3 regions of the Shewanella sp. FJAT-51649 genome follow, and region 2 is predicted to be linked to each of the others. Evidence: predicted binding sites of a transcription regulator. Region 2 holds the regulator's gene; each other region holds the start of a gene.

Region 1 (2,274 bases), 730 kb from region 2:
CAGTGAACAAGCATTTAAGTTTGTAGTGAAAGTGTGGGTTAGTGCCTAGTGGTGCTTTACGCTATAATCTAGCCCTTATTACATGATTGTTGGCACTTATTTGGGTGCTTGCTATAGGATCTAGGACGTGAATGTGCCTGACAAATCACTCGCAGAAGCCGAATATAATCAATTTAGGTTGTTCTTAGAACAACACAGCGGTATTGTACTGGGGGAAAACAAACAGTACCTAGTGCGTAGCCGTCTCGCGCCTTTGATGGGCAAATATAATCTACCTTCGTTATCCGATGTGGTGAAACATTCGATGAAGCCAACGGAGCGCGCGTTAAGGGCGGAAGTCATTGATGCGATGACAACCAATGAAACGCTTTGGTTCCGTGACCGTTATCCGTTTGAGTTACTAGGCAATGTATTGCTACCTGAGTACAGTAAGTTGGGTCGTCCATTAAAGATATGGTCGGCTGCCTGTTCGTCTGGTCAAGAGCCTTACTCATTGGCAATGACGATTTTAGAATATCAACAGAAGAAGCCGGGAGCTTTGCCGGGAGGCGCTTCAATTCAAGCGACCGATCTTTCGCCTTCGATGTTGGAACGTTGCAAGAATGCTGAGTACGACAGTTTGGCATTGGCACGTGGCTTATCGGAAGAACGTAAGCGCCAGTTTTTTGATGCTTTGCCCTCTGGCAACATGCGGGTAAAGGACAACGTTAAGCGTTTAGTCAATTTTCGCGCCCATAACCTGCTTGAGAGTTACACTTTGCTAGGCAAGTTCGACATTATTTTCTGCCGAAATGTGCTGATCTATTTTGCCCCTGAGGCAAAAGCAAAAATTTTGCGGCAATTTGCTGCCGCATTAAATCCTAAGGGCATACTTTTTCTCGGCGCGTCAGAATCCATTGCGGGCCTGACAGATGAGTTTGACATGGTGCGTTGCAACCCTGGTATTTATTACCAGAAGAAAACCTAATTAAATGATATTAAATAAAAATTACCGACATTAGTCGGTAATTTTTTACCTCGCAAAACCTCATATCTACACATTTCGATTAATTACTACTTTTTGGCACATGAATTGCTTTGTTCCCGTGAGAGTCACGATGGAGGCAATTTTATGGCGATTAGTTTTGATAAGGCATTAGGGGTACACCAATTTACGTTGGGGATCCGTGCTGAGCGTGCCGAAGTGATTTCTAGCAATATCGCAAACGCCGATACGCCACATTATAAAGCCCGTGACGTCGATTTTTCTGCGGCCTTAAATGTTGCTAAAACCCAGCAACAGCAGCGCAATAGCCTTGAGATGACAGGCGATGAGCAGCATTTTGGCCTTGCACAATTAACGGGACAATACCTGAAGTTCCGTGTGCCAAATCAGCCAGATACTGGGGATGGCAATACTGTCGATATTCAACAGGAACAGTCGGCATTTATGCAAAATGCGCTTGAATATCAAATGTCTCTAGGATTTTTGGACAGTAAGTTTAGTGGCATGAAGAAAGCGTTGAGAGGGGATTGACCATGAGTTTATTTAGTATTTTTGATGTGGCGGGTTCTGGCATGTCAGCTCAGTCTGTCCGCCTCAACACCACCGCGAGTAACATTGCCAACGCCGACTCCGTTTCCAGCAGCATAGATAAAACTTACCGCTCTCGTCATCCGATTTTTGAAGCGGAAATGGCCAAGGCGCAAAGTCAGCAACAAGCCTCTCAAGGTGTGGCGGTAAAAGGCATAGTTGAGAGTGATAAACCCCTATTAAAAGAGTATTCGCCGGATCACCCGATGGCGGATGCGGATGGCTTTATCTACAAGCCGAATGTGAATGTCATGGAAGAAATGGCGGATATGATTTCTGCCTCTCGCTCATATCAGATGAATGTTCAAGTCGCTGAAGCTGCAAAATCTATGCTGCAACAAACACTTGGGATGGGTAAATAATATGCGCTATTTAGGAGGTAAGCTGTGAGCCTCATTAACCAACTTAGCCAGACCTCGGCTCAGACGACTCAAACTAAGAGTCAATCGAATACGGTGGCGACTAATACTACGAGCACAACGAGTACATCAACGGGTAATCCTTTTTTAGATGGCATCCGTTTGCCTAGCGAATCCATTGTCCCGGAAGCCAAGAGTCAGCAGCTGACACAGGAAGATTTTTTCTCGTTACTCAGTCAGCAGCTGTCAATGCAGGATCCGTTTAAGCCCGTCGACAACGATCAGATGATTGCGCAAATGGCATCCTTTTCGACCGTGGATGGTATTTCGAAGCTCAACGAT
Region 2 (2,274 bases):
TCCTCACATTTCACCAATATGGCTATGGGTTGTGTTATATCGGTTAATCGACCATGTGGAATGGCGATGCCGTTACCTATACCTGTGCTCCCCATCTTTTCGCGCGCCACTAGGCTTTCGAAGATCTCTTGAGATGAGAGGGTGGGGTACTGGGCAGCGGCTAAGTCGCTGATAAGTTCCAGTACCTTTTTCTTACTGCCCGGAGTGGCGCAGGTCGTGCATTCCGGCCGCAGTATGGTACGAAGTTCCATTGCTAGTGTTTTGTTAACTTCTCTTTGTGTTTAATAACCTGACGATCAAGCTTGTCGATCAGGACGTCTATGGCAGCATACATATCTGCATGCTCTGAAGTCGCGAAGACTTCACCACCGGTGAGGTTGATTCTCGCTTCGGCAATTTGTTGCATTTTCTCAACATTGAGCACAACGTGCACATTATTGATCTGTTCGAAATGACGTTCAAGTTTTGAAAACTTTTCCTCAACATAAGCCCGTAACGATTCAGTAATCTCGATATGGTGTCCACTCAGGTTTATTTGCATATAAACGTCCTCCGATTTCCACTTTAGGCTATAAACTTTTACGCTGATTGGAAGGGGGAATAAGCATCGCCTCTCGGTACTTCGCAATGGTTCTGCGCGCAACGTTAATTCCCTGTTCTGCCAGAAGTTGCGCCATCTTGCTATCGCTTAATGGTTTTTTCTGGTTTTCCGCTGCAACCAGTTTCTTAATGAAGGCTCTGATTGCCGTGGATGAGCACTCACCGCCATCATCAGTCCCGACGTGGCTTGAGAAGAAATATTTTAGTTCAAAAAGTCCCTTTGGGGTATGCATGTATTTTTGTGTGGTTACCCGTGAAATGGTGGACTCATGCATCTCTACCGCCTCGGCGATATCGTTTAGGACCATAGGTTTCATGGCTTCTTCACCGTATTCGAAGAAACCCTGTTGATATTGCACTATGCAGTTTGCCACCTTGAGCAGTGTTTCGTTACGGCTTTCAAGGCTTTTAATAAACCACTTGGCTTCTTGCAGATGCCCGCGGATAAATTGGCTATCGGCTTGGCTTTTAGTGCTGCGCGCCATGGCTGCATATTGCTGATTAACATTGATTTTTGGCATACAGTCTGGGTTTAACTCGACCACCCAGCGACCATTTTTCTTCGACACCGACACATCGGGGATGACATATTCTTCATCAACAGGGGTGATGAGTAAGCCGGGGCGAGGGTTTAAGGTTTGGATGAGGGCAATGCTCTCGCGCAGGTCATCTTCCTTAAGCTTGGTTTTACGCATCAACAACCTAAAGTCGCGGGCAGCGATCAGATCTAAATGATCTTTGATCAGCATGCGGGCGTTTTCGAGGTGTGGGGTATCCGGCGCAAAGTGGGAGAGTTGGATAAGCAGACATTCGCTTAAATCCCTTGCTGCGACACCGACGGGATCGAAGTGTTGAATGCGCTTGAGTACGGCTTCGACTTCATCCAGTTCTATCTCTGGATTGCCCATAGCTTCGAGGATATCTTCAGTACTTTGAGTGAGATAACCCTGATCGTCGATGGCATCAATAATCGCGGTGGCGATGGCTAAATCGGTTTCAGAGAAGGGCGTGAGGTTTTTTTGCCATTCTAAATGTTCGTACAGGCCTTCACTAGTTTCCCCTTGGAAGGGCATGTCATCTTCACGGCTCGCGCCTGAACCTGAGTTTGGCGATGCGGTAAAGACTTCATCCCAAGTGGTGTCCATGGGCAGTTCTTCGGGTAGGGATTCTTTGGTCAGCGACTCGGCAATGTCCACGGTGGAATTGTCTTGTTCCTGTGGCTGGGCCGTCGTTTCGCTAAAGTCGGTATCGGCGATATCTTGCTTACGTTCGGTAGGCGCATCGAATTGCTCCTCTTCCAGCTCGAGAAGAGGATTAGAGTCTAAGGCTTGCTGGATCTCTTGCTGCAGTTCCAATGACGACAATTGCAACAGACGAATGGCCTGTTGAAGTTGTGGCGTCATGGTTAACTGTTGACCCAGTTTGAGCTGGAGTGACGCTTTCATGTTACCGCTGATCCCTACGTTATTATTTTGAATTTAGGCCGCTTGTTATCATATTGATGGCGCTGATAAGCCAAAATTCAAGGCTAATTGGCTCTGTTTAAGTAACTATAGCCTGAATTGTTCACCTAAGTACACAGCCCTAACTTGCTGATTGTCTAAGATCTCTGCGGGAGTTCCTTCGGCAATCAGGTTTCCGTGACTGACAATGTAGGCATGTTCACAGACGTCC
Region 3 (2,274 bases), 640 kb from region 2:
TCTGTCTCTGAAGCCGATATTGATGCAACAGTCGATAAGTTTATCGATGAAGTCATTGAAGCCCGTAAGTTAGGTTTCCACGGCGGTGGTCATATCGAGTGGGAAGGTATTATTGCTACCCAAACTATCGGTAAGTGCACCGAGGAAGATGTTGCTGCAGTGAAGGCATTCTGGGCGGGTCAAAAAGTGACTCAACTCGAAGTTAGCGATCTGTACGATATCTGGTGGAGTTAATGCCAGAACAGGCGTTATTAGAGGAAGTGGTCGACAAAGTTCGACCCTTGCTCGGCCAAGGAAAGGTTGCTAATTACATCCCTGCGCTCGCCAATGTTGATGCTGGTAAATTGGGCATCGCCGTGACCACAATCGACGGTGAAACCATAGGCGCAGGCGATTACCTTGAGCCATTTTCAATTCAAAGTATTTCTAAAGTTTTCAGCTTAACCTTAGCGCTAACTTTATATGAAGAAACCGAAATTTGGAGCCGCGTCGGCAAAGAACCCTCAGGACATTCCTTCAATTCATTAGTCCAAGTTGAACTCGAGCGGGGCAAACCTCGCAATCCCTTTATTAATGCTGGCGCGTTAGTCATTGCGGACTTATTACAGAGCCGTTTAGGGGCGCCTAAGCATAGGATGTTGGAATTGGTCAGGGCGCTGAGTCAAAACGATAAAGTTTGTTTCGACAAGCAAGTGGCGGATTCTGAATATCAGCACAGTGCACGCAATGCGGCCATCGCTTATCTGATGAAATCCTTCGGTAATTTTCAAGGCGATGTCGATACAGTGCTGCGCACTTATTTTCATTATTGCGCCTTAAAAATGAATTGCGCCGACCTCTCTCGGGCGATGCTGTATTTAGCCAATCGTGGTAAAACCTTAGACGGCACCGAGCTTATTTCGCAGGTACAGACGCGGCAGTTAAATGCCCTGTTAGCAACCTCTGGCTTGTACGACGGCGCCGGTGAGTTTGCCTATCGTGTTGGTATGCCGGGTAAAAGCGGTGTCGGTGGCGGCATTATTGCAGTGATCCCCGGGGAACTCTCGGTCTGCGTTTGGTCTCCCGAATTAGACAATCAAGGTAACTCCCTCGCGGGGACGGCGATGCTGGAACATCTTAGCCAGCGTCTCGGACGTTCAATCTTCTGATTTAACTCTTCTATTAGCACTGTTAGGCTAACTATTAGTGAAATTCACTAATCTGCTATCGGTGCTAATTTTTATAAATCCATACTAATCATATTGTTACAAAGTTGGCATGTCTTCTGCTATTCGTCTTTTAGCATGTTAGCTTAGTCGAATCCCTCAGATTAAAGGATGAACAACAATGAAGATAAATACGCTATTAACTGGAGTGGCATTATCGGGCGTTATTTTAGGCGCTTCAGGCTTGCAATCAGCACAAGCGAAAACTGAGCCGCAAATTGATGAGCGCTGTGAGGTTTCCCTTAATTATGATGTGAGAGTCGAGCCTAAAAAATTAGTGATGAGCGAGAAGGGCGCCGAGAAGTATCGCATCGAGGTCGACAAGTTATACGTTGAAGGCAAGCAGGTAACCTTAACCGATAAACAGAAGAAACTCGTGAGCCAATATGCCGATGAGGTGTCGACTCAGGTTCCTGAAGTCATTGAATTAGTCAATGAAGCGGTTGCACTGGCCTCTCAAGCTGTGAGTATGGCATTAACACCACTGATGGGCGATGCCGCAGGCGCTAAGTTTGATGAGATGATGGCGGGCGTGCAGAAGCGTGTCGATACCGTAGCCTACAAGCAGGGCGATAGTTTTTACCTTGGCGCGACCGAAGAGTCGATGCAAAACACCTTTAACGATGAATTTGAACGGGAAATGGAGCAAATCGTACAAAACTCCATTGGCACTCTGATGATGAATATCGGTGGCCAAATTCTTGCCGGCGACGGTGAATCCTTCGAAGCCAAGATGGACGCATTCTCACAAAAAATGGATAGATTAGGCGACGATATTGAGCAGCAAATTGAGTCCCAGTCTAAGGGGATTGAAGCGAAAGCCGACCGTTTGTGTGACCGTTTTGAGAATCTGCTCGTGCTTGAAAAACAACTGCGTAAAGAAGTGCCAGAGTTAGCACCCTATGTTTTGACGCAAAACACTCACCATGAATTACGTGAATAGTGCTCGCAAGGGTAGTTAAGGCCTAAACGGGTTTGAACTAGGTAAAGTCGACCTAACTGACACCATCAATGCCGTGATATAAGTGAAAAAGCCCCAGCACTTTTAGTGTCTGGGGCTTTTTCTTGA

The links. Region 2 encodes sigma-54, which starts transcription at its own class of promoters, with help from an activator protein. Its sites were predicted from a motif close to GTTGGCACGNNNNTNGNNT; they were not measured.
Region 1: a site for sigma-54 is predicted at 1,060-1,078, ahead of flgB (flagellar basal body rod protein FlgB). Genes of this name have one in related genera too.
Region 3: a site for sigma-54 is predicted at 1,252-1,270, ahead of K0H59_RS06405 (YggN family protein). Genes of this name have one in related genera too.

Annotation. Positions count from the first base shown of each region.
Region 1 is NZ_CP080411.1:1,502,871-1,505,144, forward strand. It holds gene K0H59_RS06820 (chemotaxis protein CheV) at 1-26, shown strand, start outside; gene K0H59_RS06825 (protein-glutamate O-methyltransferase CheR) at 128-967, shown strand; gene flgB (flagellar basal body rod protein FlgB) at 1,112-1,516, shown strand; gene flgC (flagellar basal body rod protein FlgC) at 1,519-1,935, shown strand; gene flgD (flagellar hook assembly protein FlgD) at 1,960-2,274, shown strand, end outside.
Region 2 is NZ_CP080411.1:773,447-775,720, forward strand. It holds gene ptsN (PTS IIA-like nitrogen regulatory protein PtsN) at 1-251, opposite strand, end outside; gene hpf (ribosome hibernation promoting factor) at 254-541, opposite strand; gene K0H59_RS03395 (RNA polymerase factor sigma-54) at 570-2,045, opposite strand; gene lptB (LPS export ABC transporter ATP-binding protein) at 2,151-2,274, opposite strand, start outside.
Region 3 is NZ_CP080411.1:1,411,586-1,413,859, forward strand. It holds gene K0H59_RS06395 (YggL family protein) at 1-234, shown strand, start outside; gene glsB (glutaminase B) at 234-1,148, shown strand; gene K0H59_RS06405 (YggN family protein) at 1,327-2,148, shown strand.